Regions from separate parts of the Paenalcaligenes sp. Me52 genome, predicted to be linked through region 1. Evidence: predicted binding sites of a transcription regulator. Region 1 holds the regulator's gene; each other region holds the start of a gene.

Region 1 (6,002 bases):
TGGATGTGGGGTGGTAAGCCTGAGGATATTCTGCACACTATTACTGAAGGTAGACGCGGCATCATGACAGCACACAAAGGTGTGTTGACCCCAGGTGAAGCATCCGACATAGCTCAGTACGTGCGTTCCTTGAACAGCTTGGCTCATGACCAATCACGTGTACCGTCCGGCAAAAAACTGTTTGAACAAACATGTTTTGCATGTCACGGTGCCGATGCTAAAGGCAATCAATTGTTGGGTGCTCCTGACCTGACTAGCGGTAACTGGCTGTATGGCAGTTCGGAAGCCGTGATTGTTGAAGGTATCTTGAACGGTCGTGATAACCAGATGCCAGCCCAGAAAAACCGCCTGACCGAAGAGCAAATTCGCTTGTTGGCTGGTTGGGTTTGGGGTCTGAGCAACAGCAATGCTAAGTAAGCATTGTGATGTGATTATTGTAAGTTGAGGTGTAGCATGAGTAGTGACGCTCCCCATCGTCAACCAGACGAAGGTAATACAGAGCAGGTACCGGAATGGCGGCCACCTGGTTCCCCCAAACCGGTGACAGCTAAGGCGTCCGCTCATGCTGTTAAGATCGACGACGTCAATAAGAAGATCTACGCTAGATCAGTAAAAGGGGTGTTCGCCAACTGGCGAATCGCCCTGGTATTCCTCACCCAGATTATTTATTACGGTCTGCCTTGGTTGCAGTGGAATGAACGCCAAGCCGTATTGTTTGATCTGGGTACGAGGAAGTTCTACATGTTCGGCATCGTGATGTGGCCACAAGATATTATTTATCTGACTGTGCTGCTGATTTTGTCGGCATTCTCGCTGTTTCTCTTTACAGCGATGGCGGGGCGTCTCTTCTGTGGTTACGCCTGTCCGCAAACGGTATATACCGAAATTTTCATGTGGGTTGAACGCAAGGTGGAAGGCGACCGTATGGCTCGCATCCGTCTGGATGAAGCTCCTTGGAGTGCTAAAAAGCTGCGTCTCAAAGCTACAAAACACTTCTTGTGGATTGTGATTGCTCTCTGGACAGGTTTTACATTTATCGGTTACTTCGCTCCTATCCGTGAGCTTGGTGCACAGATTCTCGATTTCACGTTAGGCCCATGGCAGTGGTTCTGGTTGTTGTTCTACGGCTTTGCTACGTGGGGTAACGCTGGCTTCCTGCGCGAGGCTATCTGTAAGTACATGTGCCCGTATGCACGCTTCCAAAGTGTGATGGTGGATGACGACACCTTTGTGGTGAGTTATGACCACGTGCGTGGTGAACCTCGTGGTAAGCGTTCCAAGAAAGTGGATCACAAAGAAGCAGGCTTAGGGGACTGTGTAGACTGTACCCTCTGTGTGCAGGTCTGTCCGACCGGTATCGACATTCGAGAAGGGCTGCAATATATGTGTATTGGTTGCGGAGCCTGTGTCGATGCCTGTGACGATGTGATGGAAAAACTGGATTACCCTAAAGGGTTAATCCGTTACACCTCTGGCCGTGCTATTACCGAGCGCTTAAGCCAGGATCAAGTGCGTAGGCATATGTTTAGGCCACGTATCTTGGTGTATATTGCAATTCTGAGTCTTATTACTGTGGCAGCGATTTACTCGCTGATGGCCCGTAATGATCTACACATGGATGTGATCCGAGATCGGGGTGTAATGGGGCGCGAAGTTCCGGGCGGTCATATAGAGAACATTTATAGACTGCAAATGATGAACAAATCAGAACAGCCTATGCGCATCGAGTTGGGTGCGGAAGGTTTCCCTGGTATCACCATTAGTACAGTGAGCGGTGGCAGTGCAGAAATCGTCGTGCCAGCAGCAACGAACGAACTGATTCCTGTGCACGTACAAGTTCCTGTGGAGGCGGGTTTGAAAGAGGGTATGCACGATATAGTGATTACTGCCCGTAAACCTGGTAGCGCTGAGTCTGGTGAAGAGCTCATCAGTGAGAAAACACGTTTTTATGTGCCTCGCTAGGGCGCACACGATAAAGGACCCATCATGTCAAATGCAATAGATCAGGATTTGGATACGCAGCCATGGTTTAAAGAGCCTTGGCCGTGGATCCTTATGGCAGGCCCATTCTTGGCTATGGTTGGTTGTGCTGTGACCATCGCCTTGGTGCTGCAACCTACAGGGGTTAGTGAAACCATTAACGATGGTGGTCAGAAGCGTGGCTTGGTCGTAACGCGAGACAAGGCACCGGAGACACCTGTAGTGGTAGAGGCTGAATAAGGCCAAACGACTATGTAGCAATAAAAAATCCCACGTTGTGACGTGGGATTTTTTATGATGCTTAAGCGTTGCGGTGTAGCGAGGCTTGAGTAGAGGGCTACGGTTTAGCAGTCCACTCCAGCCATGGCTTGCAGAGCAGGTAGGTCTAGAATCATGACTTCGCGTTGTTGTATACGCAGCAAACCTTCGCGAGCAAAGCGCGAGAACAGGCGGCTAACGGTTTCCAGTGTCAGGCCCAAAAAGTTACCGATTTCCTCACGGCTCATGCGCAAAATGAACTGATAAGGAGAGTAACCCAAGGTAGATAAACGCTGGGACAGGTTGATCAAGAAAGCAGCGAGACGCTGTTCAGAGCGTAACGCACCCAAGTTCATGATTAGAGTATGAGAGCGGTTGATTTCCTTGCTCATCAGGCGACGCAGTTGTTGTTGCAAGATAGGTAACTGTAATGACAGCTTATCTAGCTCGTTCAACGGCATCACACAGACTTCACTGTCTTCCAGTGCGATAGAGTGAGAGACATGGCGATTATTCAATAATCCGTCCATGCCGATGATCTCGCCTGGTAGCAAGAAGCCAGTGATCTGTACTTGGCCGGAGGCGTCTTCCAGTTGTGTCTTGATGCTGCCAGTGCGTAATGCATAGATGGCATCAACTTCATCATCAAGGTGGAACAGGAAAGAGCCTTTGCTCAGACGTATACGTTCCTTGACCAGATCATCCAGCTTCTGCAGGTCGTGGTTGGACATCCCCAGCGGCAAGCAGATTTCATTCAGCATGCAGGATGAGCAACGTATAGCATCGTGACTGACAGAGATTCGTTTTTGCATAGAAAGCGGCTACGGTTGAAAACAGTTAGGTACAAGGACCATGGTTAGAGCTTATTTTCAAGCGCAGCATAAAAGTTGCACTTCGGAGTGAAGTGCCATACTCAGTATTCTAGCGTATTTAAAAGCTCTTTTTGAAACATCAAGGATTTTGCTTTTTCTTTTATTTTAGTAAGTTGCAATAAATGTAAGAAAATGCAAATAATCACATAAATGATTTTAACAGGCTCTTGAAGTTTGACCAGATGTCATCATCTATAAGTCAAGCGAAATTAATCTGGTGCAGTCTGTGAATACTCATCGCAAGATTCTGCACATTACCTAGAGTAAGGCAACATGCGAATTGATAAATTAACGACAAAGTTTCAACAAGCTTTGGCTGATGCACAAAGTTTGGCATTGCAACAGGGCAATTCTTATCTGGAACCTGTGCACGTATTGGCCGCATTGTTGGCTGACGTGGATTCCGGAGCAGGCAGTCTATTGGCGCGTGCGGGTGTGGCCGTGCCACGTTTACAAGCCGAAGTTAAAAAGGCAATTGATGCATTACCTCAGATTTCATCGGGGGATGTGAATTTAAATATTAGTCGCGAGCTGCAAAGCGCGTTGGCATTAACAGAAAAAGAAGCAACCTCGCGTGGTGATACTTATATTGCCAGTGAATTGTTTTTGTTGGTATTAAGCCGAGATAAAGGGCAGGCAGGCCGTTTATTAAAAGAGACAGGACTAAATGAACAAGCACTAGCAGCAGCGATTGATGCTGTGCGAGGTGGTGAGTCGGTAAGTGATGCAGAGGGTGACGCTAATAGAGAAGCGTTGTCCAAATACACCACTGACCTGACTGAGCGAGCTCGCTTGGGCAAATTAGACCCTGTGATTGGTAGAGATGATGAGATTCGTCGCTCTATACAGATCTTGCAACGTAGGACCAAAAACAACCCTGTACTGATTGGTGAGCCAGGTGTGGGTAAAACCGCGATTGTGGAAGGGCTGGCTCAGCGTATTGTGAATAATGAAGTACCTGAGAACCTAAAAAACAAACGTGTGTTGGTGTTGGACTTGGCCGCGCTCTTGGCGGGTGCTAAATACCGTGGTGAGTTTGAAGAGCGTCTGAAAGCAGTCCTGAAAGAGCTGTCTCAAGACGCAGGTAAAACCATTCTCTTTATTGATGAAATCCATACCATGGTTGGCGCTGGTAAAGCCGAAGGTGCGATGGATGCCGGTAATATGCTGAAACCAGCATTGGCCCGCGGTGAACTGCACTGTATTGGTGCAACCACGCTGGACGAATACCGTCAGTACATAGAGAAAGATGCTGCGTTAGAGCGCCGTTTCCAGAAAGTGCTGGTGGATGAGCCAGATGTGGAATCTACCATTGCGATTCTGCGTGGTTTGCGTGAGCGCTATGAGCTGCACCACGGTGTGGCGATTACCGACCCGGCAATTGTGGCTGCTGCCGAGCTGTCTAACCGCTACATTACCGACAGATTTTTGCCGGATAAAGCGATTGACTTGATCGACGAAGCTGCTGCCCGTATTCGTATGGAGATTGACTCCAAACCTGAAGTCATGGATAGGCTAGATCGCCGCATGATTCAGCTCAAAATTGAGCGTGAAGCCGTGCGTAAAGAAACAGATGATGCGTCACAGCGTCGTTTGGCCACCATTGAAGAAGAGTTGGAGCGTCTACAACGCGAGTACAACGATTTTGAGGAAGTCTGGAAAGCTGAGAAAGCTGCTGTACAAGGTACGCAGTCTATCAAGGAAGAAATTGAGCAGCTCAAAGCGGAAATGGCTGAACTGCAACGTAAAGGTCAGTTCGATAAATTGGCTGAACTGCAGTATGGCAAGTTGCCAGAGTTGGAAGGACGTTTGGCTACTGCTGAGCAGTCTAAAGACAAGCTGGAAGACAAGCCTAAGCTGTTACGTACTCAGGTAGGTACTGAGGAAATTGCAGAAGTGGTGTCACGTGCAACTGGTATTCCTGTGTCTCGCATGATGCAAGGTGAGCGTGAAAAACTGCTAAACATGGAACAGCACCTTGAAGAGCGTGTGGTAGGTCAGAACGAAGCTGTGTCGTTGGTTGCGGATGCGATCCGACGTTCACGTGCAGGTTTGGCTGATCCATCTAAGCCTTATGGTTCGTTCTTGTTCTTAGGGCCTACCGGCGTGGGTAAAACCGAGCTGACTAAAGCCTTGGCTGCATTCTTGTTTGACTCTGAAGATCATTTGATTCGTATTGATATGTCAGAGTTCATGGAGAAACACTCGGTAGCCAGATTGATCGGTGCGCCTCCGGGCTATGTGGGCTACGAGCAGGGCGGTTATTTGACCGAAGCCGTGCGTCGTAAACCGTATAGTGTGATTTTGCTGGATGAGGTAGAAAAAGCACACCCAGATGTATTTAACATCTTGCTGCAGGTATTGGATGATGGTCGTCTGACTGATGGTCAAGGTAGAACGGTTGATTTCCGTAATACCGTGGTAATCATGACATCCAACTTGGGTGCTCATCACATCCAGGAAATGGTTGGCGAGCCGTACGAGAAAGTGAAATCAGCCGTATGGGAAGAAGTAAAACTTTCCTTCCGTCCTGAGTTCTTGAACCGTATTGACGAAGTTGTGGTGTTCCATGCACTGGGCGAGGCACAGATTCAATCTATTGCCAAAATTCAGTTGCAACGTTTGGCACAACGTTTGGCTGACAGAGGCATGCAGTTAGAGGTTAGTGATGCTGCATTGGCTGAAGTGGCAAAAGTTGGTTTCGATCCGTTGTTTGGTGCAAGGCCATTGAAACGCGCTATACAGCAAAACATCGAAAACCCTGTGGCCAAACTGATTCTGGAAGGCCAGTTCGGTGAGGACGATGTAGTACCTGTAGACTGGCGTGACGGCAGTTTTGTGTTCGACCAGAAAGCTAGCAAAGCATAAGCCTGCTAGTGTTAGTTAAGCAAA
Region 2 (6,002 bases), 1.0 Mb from region 1:
TGGTCTGGTCATGATGGTGTAGGCCAATACAGATAGGCCCGCACCGGATAGCACAGCAATGGTTAAGTCACGGCCTCGACGGCGTAATGCTTTAAAGCGTGATAGCGGTGATAGATCATCTTCGTCAGTAGGCAAACGCTTGGGCAACCAACGTAGGCCAAGAAGAATCAGCACTACGGTTACTACTTCAACGGCCAACTGGGTGAGCGCCAAGTCAGGCGCTGACAACCATGCGTAGGTTAGGCTGGTGATTAAGCCAGCGGCTCCAGATAGCAGTAGCGCGGCAGGTCGGTGGAATTTTGCTTGATACGCAGCACCAATGGCGCAGGCAGCGCCGGCGATCCACATCAGTGCAAACAGAGGATCCATAAAGGTGGATTGCTCTGGCACGAACCATGTTCCACGGAACAGCGGCAAGGCTGTAACGACTAGGGTGGACAGCAGAATTAGTAGTACTTGGCGCTGCAGTCGTGGAGAGTAGGTTTTGTCGATCAGGAAGTCAGCAGCAGTTTCTGTCCAGCCCAAGAAGGCTTCAAAAATACGCTGGCCATCGATTCGGTACAGTAGGGGCGCGCGGTCAGAGCGACCTTGTCGGTAATTATCCAGTAAGAACACCAGCATGACGCCGCCCAGCATAGCGATGATACTCATCACCAGTGGCAGGTTGAAACCGTGCCATATGCGCAAGCTGAAGTCTGGCATTTGCAGATTCAGAATGGAGTGAGCGGCTACGTCTAAGAATGGCGCAACGGTATAACCCGGCAGTATCCCTACAGCCAAACAGATCAGCACCAAGATGATGCTGGGGATCAGCATTTGTATAGGTGGCTCATGTGGTTCGCGAGGCAGGTTTTTGGCTGGTGGGCCGAAAAACACCTGCACAATGAAACGCAATGAGTAGGCCACGCTGAAGGCGCTTGCTATCACAGCAATCAGCGGGATAACGTAATCCCACGAGTTACCATTGGCTGTATCAACTGCTTCAGCAAAGAACATTTCTTTGGAAAGAAAGCCGTTAAGCAAGGGAACGCCCGCCATGGCTGCCGCAGCCACACTGGCCAATAATGCGGTGATGGGCATGGCATAGCGTAGCCCTGACAGCCTATTTAGGTTACGTGTACCTGTTTCATGATCCACAATACCTGTCGCCATAAATAGCGAAGCTTTAAAGGTGGCGTGGTTAATGATGTGGAAAATCGCTGCAATCAGCGCCATGGCACTGTTCATGCCCAGCAGCAAGGTAATCAAACCTAGGTGGCTGATGGTGGAGTAGGCTAGAACCCCTTTCATATCGCGCTGGAAGGTAGCGAGGTAGGCACCCAGCAGCAAGGTGATTAGCCCTGAACCACCAATTAAAATCGCCCACTCTGTAGTGCCCGACAGCACAGGCCAAAAACGTGCCAAGACGAACACGCCTGCTTTAACCATCGTGGCAGAGTGCAAGTACGCTGAAACGGGTGTAGGGGCGGCCATCGCTCTAGGCAGCCAAATATGGAAAGGGAATTGTGCACTTTTACTTAATGCGCCAGCAGCCACCATCAAGAGCAAGAAGGGGTACCAGGCGCTTTGACGAATGCGATCGCCAGAAACTAGGATTTCACCCAAGTCGTAGGTGCCAGCAACTTGTCCCATCATCAATACGCCTGCCAGCAAACAGAGGCCGCCACCACCTGTAATGATCAGCGACATACGAGCACCACGACGCGCATCACGGCGGTGGTACCAGTAGGCGATCAGCATGAAGGACGACAAACTAGTCAGTTCCCAGAACACCACTAGCTGTATGACGTTTCCTGATAACACCACACCCAGCATCGCACCCATGAAGATTTGCAAAAACGCGAAGAAGCGCCGTACAGGTTCTTGAGCAGAAAGGTAGTAGTGAGCGTAGAGCGCGATTAATGCGCCCATCCCCGTGATGATGATGCTGAATAGCCAAGCCAGGCCATCCATGCGCAAATTGAAATAGATGTTATAGGCAGGAATCCAGTCAGAGGAGAACAGTAACACCTCATTACGGGATATAGCCGGAAAATTGACTAAAGTGAAAAGCGCGCAGGTTAAGGCAACCATCCCGGCAAGCGGAGCCTGAAGTTTTCGGGATTCGGCAGACAATAATGATGAGATCAGCCCACCAACGAAAGGGAGGGCTAGGATGACAAGCAAAGACATCGGGCTCCGGGGAAGACGAGATGTTTAAATCGGGAGAAAGGGCGATGTTCTAATAATACGATATTACTGGTAATTTCCACACATAATCTGCTAAAAAAAATGAAATTGCCCTGAACGTGCTTGATAAAGGTCAATGAGGAATTGTCCTATTGCAGTCAAAATAGTTGATGGTTGCAAAGATTTTGTAGGTTTCTGGAGAGTTTCATGGATATTGCACTGGCACAACCCCAACAACAGCGTGCCATCAACGAGGCAGCTGCTTCATTTCAAGTTCCAGAGGCACTAATCCGACGTTTCAATAGTTCGGGCCCACGCTACACCTCGTACCCTACAGCAGACCGTTTTTTGGAAGAGTTCGCCCAACAGCATTATGTGAATGCTTTGGAAGCACGAGCCAGTAGCAAACAGCAAATGCCTTTGTCGCTGTACTTCCACCTGCCTTTCTGTACGTCACTGTGCTATTTCTGTGCGTGCAATAAGATCATCACGCAAGACAAATCACGCTCGGCAGAGTACTTACAGTACTTGTTTAAAGAAATGGCGATGGTGGTGCCCCATTTGGGAGACGACCGAAAAACGGGCCAGTTGCACCTAGGTGGTGGGTCACCTACGTTTTTATCCAACGATCAAATGTCGTTGTTGATGCAAGAAGTCAGAAAGCATTTTGACTTTACCGATGATGCAGAAATCAGTGTGGAAATTGATCCACGTACTATTGATGACCAGATGCTGGCGCATTTGGCGAGTTTAGGTTTCAACCGCACCAGTTTTGGTGTGCAGGATTTTGATGTGGCGGTGCAAGAGGCTATTCACCGCATCCAGCCTTATGACATGGTGGCTAAAGCAATAGAGACCAGTAGGGCGGTGGGTTTTGAGTCCATTAATACCGATTTGATTTATGGCCTGCCAAAACAAAGCGTGCAAAGCTTCAGTGCAACCTTGGACCAGTTGATTGCGCTGCGCCCTGATCGTATTGCCTTGTACAACTACGCGCACTTGCCGCAGCGCTTCAAGGCGCAGCGTTTAATCAATGAGCAAGATTTGCCCGATGCCGAAACACGTCTGCAAATCTTCTTGATGGCAACGCAGCGGCTGTTGGATGCGGGGTATGACTACATAGGTTTGGATCACTTTGCATTGCCAGAAGATGAACTGAGTCGCGCACGCTTGGATCAGAGTTTGCATAGAAATTTCCAAGGCTATACCACACGTGCAGACAGTGATTTGGTGGCATTCGGTGTGTCGGCTATAGGTAAAGTGCAAGGTACACATGTGCAAAACGATAGGTCCTTAAAAGCGTACTACGCCTGTTTGGATGAGGACCGTTTGCCCGTCAGTCGTGGTATCCAGATGACGGCCGATGATGAACTACGCGCTGAAGTGATTATGCAGTTGATGTGCAGTATGCCCGTAGACAAAGCGCTAGTGTCGCAGCGTCACGGTATAGATTTTGATGCGTATTTTGGCGATGAATTGCAGCGTTTGAGCTTGTTTGAAGATGCTGGGCTGATCATTGTTGATGAGCGTATGCTGCGTGTCACAGACACGGGGCGTTTGTTTGTGCGAGGTATCAGTATGGTGTTTGATGCTCACCTGCATAAACGTACTACCGCGACTTACTCGCGGCTTATTTGATTGTTAAAAGTTAAAGGACTCCCTGTGTTAGAAACCATTGTTGAGCGGTTACGGTTAAAGGGTAAGGCATTGCTGCCTGTGGTTCAGGGCGGGATGGGGGTCGGTGTGTCGGCACACCGTTTAGCAGGCAGCGTGGCTGCGTTAGGGGGTATGGGAACAATCTCTAGCGTGGACTTGCGCCGCCATCATCCCGATTTGATGGCTCGTACACACAAGAGCAAAGATAGTAGCCTGATTGATATGGTGAACTTAGAGGCTCTAGACAGAGAGGTTCGCAAGGCTAAGGCGCTGGCCAAAGAGTGTGGTGCAGTGGCTGTCAATATCATGCGTGCAGTATCGCAGTACGCAGCGTATGTGAAACAAGCGTGCGAAAGTGGTGCTGATGCGGTGGTGGTAGGTGCAGGTTTGCCGCTAGACTTACCGGAACTTACTGCTGATCACCCTAACGTGGCGTTGATCCCTATTTTGTCAGATGCTAGGGGTATTCAGTTGGTGCTGCGTAAATGGATGCGTAAAAACCGTTTGCCAGACGCCATCGTGATCGAGAACCCAAAATTTGCAGCGGGCCACTTAGGTCTGGCTGATATTGAACAGATGAATGACCCCATGTATGCGTTCCCGCGCGTGCTGGAAGAAACACGTGAAGTATTCAAAAAGCTGGATGTAGAGAAAGAAAACATCTCGTTGATCGTGGCAGGCGGTATTAATAATCCAGAGCAGGTCAAAACTTTGCTAGGACAAGGTGCTGATGCGATTCAGTTGGGCACAGCGTTCGCAGTAACGGAAGAGGGTGATGCTGACATCCGTTTCAAGCAAGTATTGGCACAGGCTAAGCCTGAAGATATCGTGACCTTTATGAGTGTGGCAGGTTTGCCAGCACGTGCTGTGCGCACGCCTTGGTTGGACTCCTACTTACATAAAGAGTCCAAGCTGCAAGCGGTAGCACAAGAGCGTGCGTGCTCTGAGGGCTTTGATTGCTTGGCGCATTGTGGTCTGCGTGACGGGGTTGCACGCAGTGGCCAGTTTTGCATTGATAGACGTTTGGCCTACGCACTAGAGGGTGACGTTGATCGTGGGCTGTTCTTCCGTAGCTCGGAAAAACTACCATTTGGCGATCAAATTCGCTCTGTGCGTGACCTGATGGAATTTTTGTTGCAAGCAGTGCGTGTGGGCGTACCTGCGCACGCCTAAGTTGCTATTTGGCTATTACTGTCTCGTGTGGGGCAGTAGTAGCCTCTGCTGGACTACCGCGCTCGTACAGTTGCTGGGCTTGTGTGGAGTCCAGTTTGAAATTAGGGTCGTCAAACGTGGCCTGAGGGCTGTTGGCCATTTTCTGTAAAAAGCTTTCCCAGGGTTGGGATACAGGCTTTGGGGTTTCAATAGTTTTGCGCAACGCGCGTGATGGTGTCTGCTTTTGCTCCGGGGAGTAATGCGCGACATCAAATTGCCCCGTCATAATACCGATTTCACGTAATACGGCAAAAGCCTGTACAGGATTGCGGAACTGTCGCGGCTGGCGACTTTTGCTGGTGATCAGAATAGCAGTCTGGGCAGAGCGCATTTGGATCTGGATAAAGAATGCGTCACCTTGCCCTTTCACAATGACATTGGTGACGCCGCCCGCTTGGGTGGCAGCACGCAATTGCGGCAAAGTAAAAGATTGCAGGGTACAGGAGGCCGACAGGGTGCTCATTGGGTGATCAAAATAACAGTGAAAGTTGTGACAAGTGCACATTATGCCGTGTATCGCCTGTTTTCGCATCTTCCGGCAAGCAGAAGCCCACGTATGTGTGCTAGGGGGATATAATGGAAGATTGTTTATTTAGCGTACCGGTCCTTTCATATGACAACGACTATTATTGAAAATCTTCCAGTAGGTCAAAAAGTAGGTATTGCCTTCTCTGGTGGTCTGGACACCAGCGCGGCTTTACTGTGGATGCGTAACAAAGGCGCGATCCCTTATGCTTACACCGCCAACCTGGGTCAGCCTGACGAGTCGGACTACGATGCTATTCCGCGCGCTGCCATGAGCTACGGCGCCAAGGATGCTCGCTTGGTGGATTGTCGTATGCAATTGGTTGCCGAAGGGATTGCAGCATTGCAAAGTGGCGCATTCCACGTTTCCACTGCTGGCGTTACCTACTTCAACACTACCCCTATTGGTCGCGCAGTAACTGGCACCATGTTGGTAGCGG
Region 3 (6,002 bases), 2.0 Mb from region 1:
GACAGTAACTAAATGACGCAATTGGTAAAGTTTTATCAGTATAGCGGGTAATGTTATGCCAGACTGTCAGGATGTGTGGGGTATAGACACGGATTTTTAACAGTGGCTCTGACAGCATGGCATTACAATAAGTGCTTCACTGTAGTTGGAACCCAAGTAGGAAATGACTATGCAGGATGCAAGATTGCGCGAAGCACAACAAAGAATTATTGAAGAACTGGGTGTGAAAGCCGGGCTGAATCTAGAGCACGAGCTAGAACGTCGTATCGTTTTTCTAATGCAGTATGTGAAGCGCAGTCGTGTGCAGGCGATGGTGTTGGGTATCAGTGGCGGGGTGGATTCCTTGGTCGCTGCATGTTTGGCACAACGCACCGCAGAACGTCTACGCAAAGAGGGTGATAACGTGCGCTTTATCGCTATGCGTTTGCCTTACGGTCAGCAAGCTGATGCGGCCGATGCCGAGGCCTGCATGGAGGTGATTCAACCCGATGAGCGTCTAACGGTAGATATCAAGCCAGCAACAGACGCGTTATTGGCACAAATGCTGCAAGCTGGGCAAACTTTCAAAAGTGCAGCACAACAAGATTTCATCGTAGGTAATATCAAAGCCAGACAGCGCATGGTGGCGCAATACGCTGCTGCGGCTGCCGCTTCAGGATTGGTGTTGGGTAGTGATCACGCCGCTGAAGCATTGATGGGCTTTTTCACCAAGTTTGGTGATGGTGCTGCCGACGTTATGCCATTAGCTGGGCTGACTAAACGCCAAGTACGGGGTTTGGGGGCGTTGATGGGTGCGCCTGAACAACTAGTGTATAAAGTGCCTACGGCCGATTTGGAAGATTTGTCACCGTTGCGTCCAGATGAGGAAGCTTTTGGTGTAAGTTATGAGCAAATCGATGATTTTCTGGAAGGGAAGGCAGTAAGTGATGATGCAGCGCAAATCATGCTGCGTTACTTTGCGGCGTCAGCGCATAAGCGTGCGTTGCCTGCTACGCCTATCTTTACTGCTTGATTCTTACTAACGGAAGCGCTTCCTATGCAACCTGTTTTACCGGCTCACCTGATTGCCCGTTGGTTATTGCTACTTATTGTCTTGGCCGGTTTGTATTTCTTGCATGGCTTTTTGGTGCCCGTATTGGCGGCGCTGATCATAGGCTTGGCAAGTTGGCCTCTGTATAGACGCTTATTGGCGTACTGTAATAACCGCAATACCTTGGCGGCCACTTTGGCGCTATTAGTCGTGATTGTGGTGGTGGTTGTACCCATATCGCTGGCGTTGTCCTTTGCCATTAAAGAAGCCAGCAGTTTTATTGCGTGGGTATTAGAGGCTAACCGAGATGGGATGCCGGTACCCGATTGGATTCGTGCATTGCCGATGGTGGGCCAGCGCTTGTCAGAGTATTGGACTTTGTACCTAGGCGAGCCACATGCTTTAGGCGCCATGGTGGAAATGGTCAGTGGCCAGCATTTAGGCAATATTTACCGTATGGTGCTGTCGGCAACAGGTAACGTTTTCCACCTGATGCTAACGCTGCTGTTTCTGCTGATTACCTTATTTTTCATCTATAAAGACGGTGATCATATATTGTCTCAACTGGATGTCATCGGCGAGCGCATTTTACCTGAGCGGTGGCAGCGATTTTCTCGCGTTGTACCAGCAACGGTGAACTCCACCGTAACCGGTATGGGCTTAATCGCACTGGGCGAGGGGATTGTGCTGGGTATTGCCTATTGGATAGCTGGTGTGCCGTCTCCCGCATTGCTGGGGGTGGTAACAGGCTTCATGGCATTGATACCGGGTGGTGCACCTTTGTCCTTTACGCTGATCTCGCTGTACCTAGTAGGGTCAGGTAGCGTAGGTGCTGGTGTAGGGTTGTTTTTGTGGGGAGCAATAGAGCTCTTCATCGTAGACAAAACGCTGCGCCCACGTTTGGTGGGTGGTCCGGTGAAACTTCCGTTTTTGCCTACTTTCTTCGGATTGGTAGGTGGTGTACAGACTATGGGCTTTGTAGGGTTGTTTATAGGCCCGGTTTTAATGGCATTGTTGGTAGCCATGTGGCGAGAGTGGACGCATCAGGCTCCCACTCATCCTGTTCCCTGACGTTTAGATAAAGGAGGCGGTCATGCGTTCTTTTTCCAATTCGCAAGCACGGTACGATGGAGTAAGCCGGTTTTTGCATTGGTTAATGGCGATAGGTTTTGGTGTCATGCTGGTGACGATTCTGACACGACGATTTGCAGATGAAACCCCGTTGTCAGATGCTTTATGGCCTTGGCATCGTTTAATAGGTTTTACGCTGTTCCTGTTGTGGTGGATACGTGTGATCTGGGCGTGGAAGATGCGTGAAGAATCGCCAGCAGCAATTAGCACCTTCGCTTTGTGGGGGCATCGAGTGCTGTACGTGTTTATGTTGGCAGTACCCTGTATGGCTTTGTTCCGCCAATATGGGTCGGGACGTGCCTTCAACTACTTCGGTATTCCTATCACACAAGCCAGCGAGCAAAAAGTAGAGTGGATGGTGGCGCTAGGGAACAACTGGCACGGTAATCTGGGCATTGTGTTGTTCATCGCGATCTTCGCGCATATCTTTTTGGCCTACTGGCACAAACGTAACCCTGCAACAGATGTGATGGGGCGTATGTAATACGTAGGTAATAGGCAATAAAAAACAGGCGCGTAAAGCGCCTGTTTTTTTAGGTGAGTACCCGCTTACTTGATCAGAGTGACAGGGATGTCTACTTGATGAATGATGCGAGTGGCTACCGAGCCCAAGAACAGATTACCCAAGCCGCTCATACCGCGTGTGCCCATGACGATGGAGTCACATTTCTGGGATTTGATCAGTTCGTTCACAGCAAATGCGATATCGGTATCTACAGAAGCGTGAGCGGTAGTGTTGATGCCAGCTTCGCGCAGCAGTGCAGCGGCTTGCTCGGCCATATCAATAGCGTATTTGTGTGTGTCTTCACGCAGTTGCTTCAGCGCGTCGCCAATGAAGGCTGTGTAGCTGCGGCCATAAATTTGCGGATCAAACTGCACATTCAGTACATGCACTGAGAAGCCAGAATAATCCTTGGACAGATCAATCAGATATTGCAGAGCACGTTTGGCGGTGTCGGAACCGTCGTAGGGTAATAGTACAGTTTTCATATGTTGAAATACCTTGATGAAAAAACAATGGGCTTAAAACACATTTTGCCACTATAGGTAAAAAAGAGATTGATACGGGTCAAGCAGGCTAGTTAGCACGGGGATATAGACGAAAATAGACTGTTTTTTTCGTTAAATCGCGGCCAAATTAGCTGCTTCGTATGGTTTTCCCCTCGTTTTACATTTGCGTGGGTTAGTCCTGTTGAAAACTATATCAGTAAAGTCTGTCATACACGGCAAAAGGCTGTAATAACAGGTAAATGCCACACTTATTTCAGACCAGAGTTTTGGTATGTACTGACGACTTTGCTGAGTGCTGTTTCAGAGGCATCTAAGTACTGTGCTAATTCGTATTCGGCTTGGGCGATGTCACCGTCGCATAAGTGTTGATGTATACGGCGTTCCCAATCTATCCACAGCGGGGCTTGAACGATCTTTTCATCTGGACCAGCAAAGAATACCAAACGCAACTGCGCACAGAGGGTCAGAAAAAATTCATCTAGTAGTTTGCTGCCCAACATAGACACCACCAGTTGGTGAAACATCAAACTGAGCGATCCTACTTCTTGCCATTGCTCTTTAGCCAAGGCGCGTTCGGCTTGCTTATTGTTTCTGGCCATCTTGTTGAGCAAGGAGCGGGAAGGTGGCGGAGAGGAGTGCACGGCGTGCAGCTCCAAGGTACGGCGTGCAGTGTATAAGTCTTGCAGATCATCAACGTGAAACTTGCGTACAAAGACGCCACGGTGACGAATCGATGTGGCCAAGCCATCGCGTACTAGCAGATGCAGCACCTCGCGGATGCTATTGCGTGAAGCATCGTAGGTTTGTGCGAGATCCACTTCTATCAGTTGCTCTCCGGGGGCTAACTTACCTTCGATAATGGCATTGCGTAGCTTGTGGCCAATGACATCAACAATAGATAGATTTTCCACATCGATTTTGGTTTTCAATGACTCATCTCCATTGAACGAGTTCAGGGTTCATGCCGTGGTGGCCGTGGTAACGGGCGCGTTCTGGTTGTGACCAACCTTCCAGTAATTCGGGTGCCAACGCATATACTTCTACACCTAATGGACGACAAACATCAATAGGGTCACGAGCATCTGGCCCCCATAATGGTACGGATAAATCACCGCCAGGGCAGGTAGACAATGCACACAGCAAGTCTATTTCGGCAAAATACTCGAAGTAGTCACCTTTTTGAGCTGGGCAAGCCTTCATGAAATACTGATCGTCATCATTTAAGCCTGTGCATTGAAACACATTTAAGACGTCGTGTACGTCGAATTCCGTTAAGCCGTAGGGAGCAACTGCGCGTGTCAGATTAGAGTGACAGTGGAAATGGAAATCTTCACCTGTGAGCAGATGATTGACGTAAGGATCGCAACGTGTGCCCAGTAAATCATGCACGCGACCACCATCACCATCAATACCGTAGTCGGCAAGGGTGTCGTCAGTAATAGTGGCCATAGGGCGTAGGAAGGGCAGCGTAGACCACAGACGATCATGGACGCTAACGTGCGCTGCTTGTAGCTGACGTGTACGGGATGCCCACATGCGTTCACGCGGGTCGTGTCTATTCCACATGTTCAAATCGGCTACTTGAGGGCCTTCAATGGTGACAATGCGGCAGACGTGGCCTGCTGGTACTTCCCATGCTTTACCGCTGCGGATGGGCACTACAAATTTGTCCACTAAGGTGCGCGTTTCTGGGCGTTCTATAAGACGACTGTAGAACGCTTTGTCCACGGAGAGGGCGGAGCCCTGAGTAGACTGGTAGGCGGCAGGATAATTTCCCATGTGATACCTCTAAAGATGATGTGTAAAAAACAGCAGAAAACGTGGGAGCGATTAGTCGCGCACGTCGTAGCTGCCATCAGCGTTATGGGTTTCATCACCATTGAGCGGTGGATTAAACACACACAGCAAATGCAGGTCACCTTTAATGGCGCGCAGAATGTGCGGGTCATTCAGGTTTAGGGCATAAATATCGCCTGCTTTGATGGGGTAGGTTTTGCCGGTGTTCAGGTCTTTGACTTCACCTTCGCCGGATACGCAGTAGTTGGTCTCGAAGTGGTTTTTGTATTCCAGCTCTAGCTCGGCACCTTCTGTGATGCGCGTTTCGTGTACGGAATAGCCCATGCCATCGTCTTTGACAATCATGCGCACGCTTTCCCAGCCTGGGCCGCTTGCGTCTCTAGGGGTACCGCGCAGTTGTTTGGCATTAATCACAATCATGGTGTTGCTCCTTGGCAAGTAAAAGGGTTTCTATCCACTGGGCTAGAGCAAGAAGCCTAGGCTCGTTGTGGGGTTTGGCAGTCAGTAATAAGCCAATGCTATGCGTATTGACGGGGGTATAAGGCAGGCTAAGGCTGGGTAGATTCAAGCGATTAGCAAATTCAGTGAGCAAGAACGAGCGACGGTTGGTGGCCAGATAGTGCTCGCTGTCATGTAGTGGGGCGAGTGCGGGAGCCAACATGGGGCAGGTAGGCGTCAGCACAGCATCTACGTGTGCGAGCTGATGTAGCGCTGCGCGTGTTTGCTCGTGTAGTTGTTGACGTGCGTGCGCGTAGCGCCACGCAGGCAACGTGGCGCCAGCGGTAATACGCTGACGTATAAGTGGGTCGTATTGCTCACCATAGTTTTCAAGCCAGCGCTGGTGAATGCTGTAGGCTTCGGCGCTAATCATGCCGCCTTCTGCCGCCGTTGCACCGGCCGTGATCAATGCTGGAAAACTTGCTTTCACCAACGTGGCACCGGCTTGTTCTAACGCATTGCAGGCAGCATGAAATTGCTGAACTACATCGTCATCCAGATTCAAGCTATCTAACTCAGTGGGAACTAACAGCGT
Region 4 (6,002 bases), on a different contig from region 1:
CGGTTTGGTGTCTTTGCCCCACCAGTTTTCGTTTTCTACGTAGGTAGTACGAATATCCACTTCACGGCTTTCCAGCTTGTAGGGGCCGGTACCGTTAGTGTTACGCGCCGAGAAGGTTTCTTGGTTGGCGTTAAAGTCTTGCGGCTGCTGCGCATTGTTTTTCTCAGACCACGCTTTGTTCATGATGAACAGGTTGGTTAACTGACGCAGCAAAATGGGGTTAGGGCCGTCGGTGATGATGTCTATGGTGTAGTCATCTACCTTTTTCACTTCTTTAATGCCGTTTACATAGGCTTTGTAGTTAGAAGTGGGGGCCATGGCGCGTTCTAGCGAGAACTTCGCATCATCGGCAGTAAAGGGGGCACCATCGTGGAAGGTCACGCCTTCACGTAATTTTAGACGCCATGTTTCAGCGTCTGGCTGTTCCCAGCTTACTGCTAGGCCGGGGACCAAGTTAAAATCTTTATCGTAGTCCACCAAAGGCTCATACACATAGCTGCTGGCAGCAATGGTCATGCCTTCGTTTTGAGCGTGTGGATCTAAAGTAAGAATGTCGCCTTGGCTTGCCCAGCGCAAGGTTTTAGCATTCAACGCAACGGGGGCCAACATCAGTGCGGCCAGTGCGGAAATCAGTATTTTTTGACGCATTTTTGGTGTGTCTCCTGACAGTTTGCTGACAGATGGAATGCGGCAATAGTGCCTTAGCCTATATATCAACGTCAACGTTTATTATGGCTTAACCAAATAACCAGTTATTTGATGTACCGTAAAAATGAGTAGCCTAAAACGCATAGCCCACCTGGATATGGATGCATTTTATGCGTCCGTGGAATTGTTGCGCTATCCGGATTTGCGTGGAGAAGCGGTAGTGATCGGCGGGCGTAGTGCCGATGCTCCTACCACTCTACCATCGGGTGAACGACGTTATGCTCGACTAGGGGATTACACCGGTAGAGGGGTGGTGACTACGTCCACCTACGAAGCGCGTGCGTTTGGGGTGTTTTCGGCGATGGGACTAATGAAGGCAGCAGAGCTTGCTCCACAAGCCTATTTGCTGCCCTCGGATTTTGATGCGTACCGACGTTATTCAGCGCTGTTTAAAGCTGCTGTAGCAACGATATCAGACCGTATAGAGAACCGAGGCATAGATGAGATCTATATAGATCTGAGCCATTTACCTGAAGACAGCGCTACGTTGGCGCAGCGTCTTAAAGATACGGTGTGGGAAGCCACCGGCCTTACCTGTTCGATCGGCATTACACCGAATAAGCTGCTGTCTAAAATTGCCTCAGAATTAAACAAGCCTAACGGCTACACCATTTTGAGTATGGACGATGTGCCGGATCGCATCTGGCCCTTGGCCGTTAACAAGATTAACGGGGTGGGGCCCAAAGCACATATCAAGCTACAAGAGTTAGATATACATACTATTGGTGAGTTGGCGGCAACGCCCCCTGCTCTGTTACAGCAGCACTTTGGCTTAAGTTATGCACAGTGGTTAAGTCGTGTGGCACAAGGTAAGGATGATCGCGAACTAGACCTTAGCCCCGAACCCAAGTCTATTAGCCGAGAAACCACCTTTGAGCGCAACTTGCATGTGCGCCAAGATAAGCAGACCTTATCGGCGGTGTTTAAACGGCTGTGCCAACAGCTAGAAGCCGACTTGCGGCGCAAAAAAGTGCGAGCGCAAACCATAGGCATCAAAGTACGTTTTCATGACTTTAGTACTGTCACACGTGATCGCAGCGTAGAGATGCCGGTGGTGGAGGCTGTGGATATTCACGCGGTGGCTGGCCAGTGTTTACGACGGGTGCCGTTTGATAAACCGGCGTTGCGTTTGTTTGGGGTTAAAGCCAGTAATTTGGTCCCCGAAGACGAAGCAAGGCGCTGGGATGAAGCGCCGCAACAATTGTCGTTGTTAGGCTGGGAAGACGAGCAAACTTCGTTTTAATGGCCGTGGTGTGGCGCATGCGTAGCGTCTGCGTAGCACATAGGCGGCAAACACGCAGTTTCTCTTGCATTTCTGCGCTGTAGCGGTAAATTATGCATACTTGCATGGTGCTTTTACTGTGCGCGCTAATGCCTTTGTTTACGTGAAACTAAACAAGGGCTTTTGTCCATTGTGGGTGCACGATTTCACCCACTACGTTTTTACCTTATAGGGTTTGCCGTTATGCAATTTGATCGGTCCGGTGCCAAGGCGCTTATGGATATTACAGCTCGCCCGGAGCTGGTTTTTGTTCGAGGTCAGGGTTCCTGGCTGGAAGACCATAATGGCAAACGATACCTGGATATGATTCAGGGTTGGGCAGTGAACGCGTTGGGTCACAGCCCTAAAGTGATCGTTGATGCGATGCACGAGCAAGCGCAAAAATTGATGAACCCATCTCCTGCGTTTTACAACGAGCCTTCTATGGCGTTGGCAAAGCGTTTGACTGGTGCGTCGTGCTTTGATCGCGTGTTCTTTGCGAACAGTGGTGGCGAAGCCAACGAAGGTGCTATCAAATTGGCCCGTAAATGGGGCAAAGTGAACCGTAACGGTTCCTACAAAATCATCACTTTTGACCATGGTTTCCACGGCCGTACTATTGCGACTATGTCTGCATCCGGTAAAGAGGGTTGGGACACCATGTTCGCGCCTCAGGTGGAAGGTTTCCCTAAAGCTGTCCTGAACGATATTGACTCGGTTAAAGCACTGATAGACGACAAAACCGTCGCCGTGATGCTGGAGCCAGTACAAGGTGAAGGCGGCGTGATTGCAGCTACCAAAGAGTTCATGCAGCAACTGCGCGCACTGACCCGCGAAAACAATATGCTGTTGATCGTGGATGAAGTGCAAACCGGTATGGGCCGTACAGGCAAAATGTTTGCCTACCAGCACTCCGAGATTGAGCCTGACATCATGACCTTGGCTAAAGGCATTGGTGGCGGTATTCCTCTGGCAGCATTGTGTGCAACCGAGTCCGCATCGTGTTTTGCGCATGGCGAACAAGGCGGTACCTACGGTGGTAATCCGGTGATGGCTGCAGCTGGTTTGGCAGTATTTGATACCTTGGCGGCCCCCGGTTTTATGGAATCCGTACAAGCGCGTAGTAAGCAGCTGTCCGATGGCTTGAATGCGATAAGCGACAAATGGGGCATGAATGGCGAGCGCGGTATGGGCTTGCTGCGTGCACTGAAAATGGATCGTCCTGACGGTGCTGCTATCGTATTGGCTGCGCGTAACCGTGAGCCTCAAGGCATGTTGCTGAACGCTCCACGTCCAGAATTGCTGCGTTTTATGCCTGCATTGAACGTGACTGCAGACGAGTTGGCGTTGGCCTTGTCCGAACTGGATGCGATCATCACGGAAGTTCGTAGTCGCTAAGCACTAGGCCCGTTTAGGGCCTATTCCTTACTTTATGTAGGGATAAATGAACGCTATATAGTCAACTACATATTGAGCAGTATCAAGCTTTGCTCATTCTCATGTGTAGGCAGGCATTGCACCCAAAAACCCTTAAGACGTGATGGCTTATAGGCTTCAACGAATTAAGGGTTTTCTATATAGGTACTTTAATCTATTGGTGTAGATTTTAGTAGCTATAGTTGGCATAGGGGCCAACTCTTATTCTGACCATAACGCACAGAACCGCGCTGATTTTTACAATAAATCAAAACGTTGCGGCGAGTGTCAGCAATGATGTCAGGAGAGTTCTATGAGCCCTAGTCCAGAAGCCAACACCGGTGCCGCACCGCGCCAGAGCATAATCCGTTTTTTCTCGCGCAAAGCACGGGCAGAATCACTGCAACCGGCTACGCCAGCTACCAGTGTGTCCACTTCAGGCTGCCAAGGGGCCGCACGCTCCTGTGCGAGTCAGACACAACAGCCAGATGCGGGCCGCCGCGCATTCTTACGTGGTATTCCTGTGGTGACTGCCGCTGCGGTAGCCCTACCCACACCAGCCATGGCAGATGACCAAAGCAAACATCGCTGGGCCATGTTGGTAGACGTACGTAAGTGCATTGGCTGTCAGGCCTGTACGGTGTCTTGTATTCAGGAAAACGCCGTCCCGGAAGGCAGCTTCCGTACGGTGGTGTCCACCTACAGCGTGGCGCTAGAGGGCGAAGATCAGCCAGCCGGTACCTATGTGCTGCCTAGACTATGTAACCACTGTGATAACCCACCCTGTGTGCCGGTGTGTCCAGTAGGCGCTACTTTCAAACAAGAAGATGGTTTGGTGCTGGTAGACAGCGACCGCTGTGTGGGCTGTGCGTACTGTGTACAAGCCTGTCCTTACGATGCACGTTTCATTAACCACAACACGGGTAAAGCCGATAAATGCACCTTCTGTGCGCACCGACTCGAAGCCGGTTTGTTACCCGCCTGTGTGGAAACCTGTGTAGGTGGTGCTCGTATTTTTGGTGATCTGAATGATCCCGATGGTGAACTGAACCAGTTGCTGCAAGCGTCCAAAGATGAGCTGAAAGTGCTGAAACCTGAGGCGGGCACAGACCCACATGTGTTTTACATAGGGCTGGATGAGAAATTCCAGGGCAAGGTGGTAGGTGAAGCTGCCTTGTGGAAACCTCGCCATACGTCCATCTAAGTTCTGGAGCCAGCTATGTATACCCAAATTGTAGAAACCATCAACGTTTCCCGTGAAGTGGCTTGGTTGCCCTGGGCGGTGCAGTACTTCTTCTTAATTGGTTTGTCGTACTGCGGATTTTTGCTGTCGCTGCCAGGCATTATGTTTAAGCGTCCCTCGTGGGGCGGTATTTCTAACTTGGCGCTCGCTGTTGCGGTGATTTGCGGCATTAGTGCGCCAGTGGCATTGTTGGCCGACTTACACCAGCCCGGCCGTTTCCTGAATTTCTACCTGCACTTCAATCCTAAATCATGGATGGCGTGGGGGGCAGTATTTATTCCTGTGTATGTGGGTGGTTTGTTGCTGTATGGCTGGTTGGCATGGCGTCCGTTGTTGGCGAAAACCGGCGCGCAACCTACTCGTTACGCCCCTATCGCTAGATGGTTGTCTTTAGGTGGTCATGAAAGCCGTACCGCGTTAGGTATTGCAGCAGTGGTGACAACTATTGGTGCCTTCTTGGTAGCGCTGTATACCGGTGCTGAGGTGATGGTGGTAGCGTCCCGCCCATTGTGGAACACACCGTTGTTACCCGTGCAGTTCGTGGTGACAGCCATGGCTGGAGCCTTGGGTATGGTGCTGATTTTTAACCGCATGATGTCCAGACCATCCACCTTGATTGTGCAGAAAGCATCGCGTTGGTTAGCGCTAAGTCAGCTGTGTGCCTTGTTGGTAGGTGCGTTGTGGTTGGTGATTGCACTGAGCGGTTGGTCGCCTGTACACAGCGCCGCTTTAGCCGAGGTTGCACCAGCAGAAAACTGGCGCTTGGCCGCTGCATGGGCGGTATTGGCAACGGTGATTACCTTCTTGCTGGCATGGAAACGCCCCGGCTCTGGTTTGTTGATTGGCTTGTTGGCCCTGCACTCTACGTGGATGATGCGTTGGAGTATTTTCATCGGTGGCCAAGAAGTGCCTAAAACCGGCGCAGGCTACTACAGCTACCAGTTGCCCTTAGGGCCAGAAGGATTGCTAGGCATTGTGGGTACAGCAGGTTTGTGGGTGTTCTTGTTCATCGCCCTCACCTCTTTACTGCCCTTGAATCAGTTGGGTAACACCCGTCAGGCCTGAATTGTTGGAGTACGAATATGAAAATAGAACGACGTGAACTCATTGCAGCGGGTGGCTTGGTCGCTTTTGTAGCCGGTTTTTCCCAGACTCTGGGACGTATGGCCGATAGCGTATTGGGTAAACCCACTGGTGAAAAACGACTGCACGGCCACTCTGCTGAGCCAGAATACATTGTTGACCAGAAAACAGGTGAAGTGCGCCTGAACCCCAACCAGCAAGTGAGCTACACCGGCTGTTTGGGCTGTACCACCTTGTGTGGGGTGCGTGTGCGTGTGGATAAACGCACTGGTGATGTGATTCGTGTCACCG

What was found. Region 1 encodes FNR, which switches genes on or off when oxygen is low (the NO sensors DNR and NnrR bind a similar motif). Its sites were predicted from a motif close to TTGATNNNNATCAA; they were not measured.
Region 2: the regulator FNR is predicted to act here: its motif matches at 2,293-2,306, upstream of hemN (oxygen-independent coproporphyrinogen III oxidase).
Region 3: the regulator FNR is predicted to act here: its motif matches at 3,221-3,234, upstream of ACLO87_RS01180 (universal stress protein).
Region 4: the regulator FNR is predicted to act here: its motif matches at 3,440-3,453, upstream of dsrO (sulfate reduction electron transfer complex DsrMKJOP subunit DsrO).

What each region holds. Positions count from the first base shown of each region.
Region 1 covers NZ_JBKQFO010000001.1:2,213,394-2,219,395, reverse strand. The annotation lists gene ccoP (cytochrome-c oxidase, cbb3-type subunit III) at 1-417, shown strand, start outside; gene ccoG (cytochrome c oxidase accessory protein CcoG) at 454-1,962, shown strand; gene ACLO87_RS10455 (hypothetical protein) at 1,987-2,220, shown strand; gene fnr (fumarate/nitrate reduction transcriptional regulator Fnr) at 2,325-3,050, opposite strand; gene clpB (ATP-dependent chaperone ClpB) at 3,384-5,978, shown strand.
Region 2 covers NZ_JBKQFO010000001.1:1,189,638-1,195,639, forward strand. The annotation lists gene ACLO87_RS05570 (monovalent cation/H+ antiporter subunit A) at 1-2,172, opposite strand, end outside; gene hemN (oxygen-independent coproporphyrinogen III oxidase) at 2,377-3,807, shown strand; gene ACLO87_RS05580 (NAD(P)H-dependent flavin oxidoreductase) at 3,832-4,998, shown strand; gene ACLO87_RS05585 (hypothetical protein) at 5,003-5,500, opposite strand; gene argG (argininosuccinate synthase) at 5,651-6,002, shown strand, end outside.
Region 3 covers NZ_JBKQFO010000001.1:249,987-255,988, forward strand. The annotation lists gene nadE (ammonia-dependent NAD(+) synthetase) at 164-1,012, shown strand; gene ACLO87_RS01170 (AI-2E family transporter) at 1,037-2,101, shown strand; gene ACLO87_RS01175 (cytochrome b) at 2,124-2,645, shown strand; gene ACLO87_RS01180 (universal stress protein) at 2,711-3,151, opposite strand; gene ACLO87_RS01185 (GntR family transcriptional regulator) at 3,421-4,101, opposite strand; gene ACLO87_RS01190 (urea carboxylase-associated family protein) at 4,106-4,951, opposite strand; gene ACLO87_RS01195 (ectoine synthase) at 5,003-5,389, opposite strand; gene ACLO87_RS01200 (amidase) at 5,376-6,002, opposite strand, start outside.
Region 4 covers NZ_JBKQFO010000002.1:585,846-591,847, reverse strand. The annotation lists gene ACLO87_RS14065 (ABC transporter substrate-binding protein) at 1-648, opposite strand, end outside; gene dinB (DNA polymerase IV) at 773-1,951, shown strand; gene ACLO87_RS14055 (acetylornithine transaminase) at 2,174-3,367, shown strand; gene dsrO (sulfate reduction electron transfer complex DsrMKJOP subunit DsrO) at 3,699-4,589, shown strand; gene nrfD (NrfD/PsrC family molybdoenzyme membrane anchor subunit) at 4,605-5,693, shown strand; gene ACLO87_RS14040 (molybdopterin dinucleotide binding domain-containing protein) at 5,711-6,002, shown strand, end outside.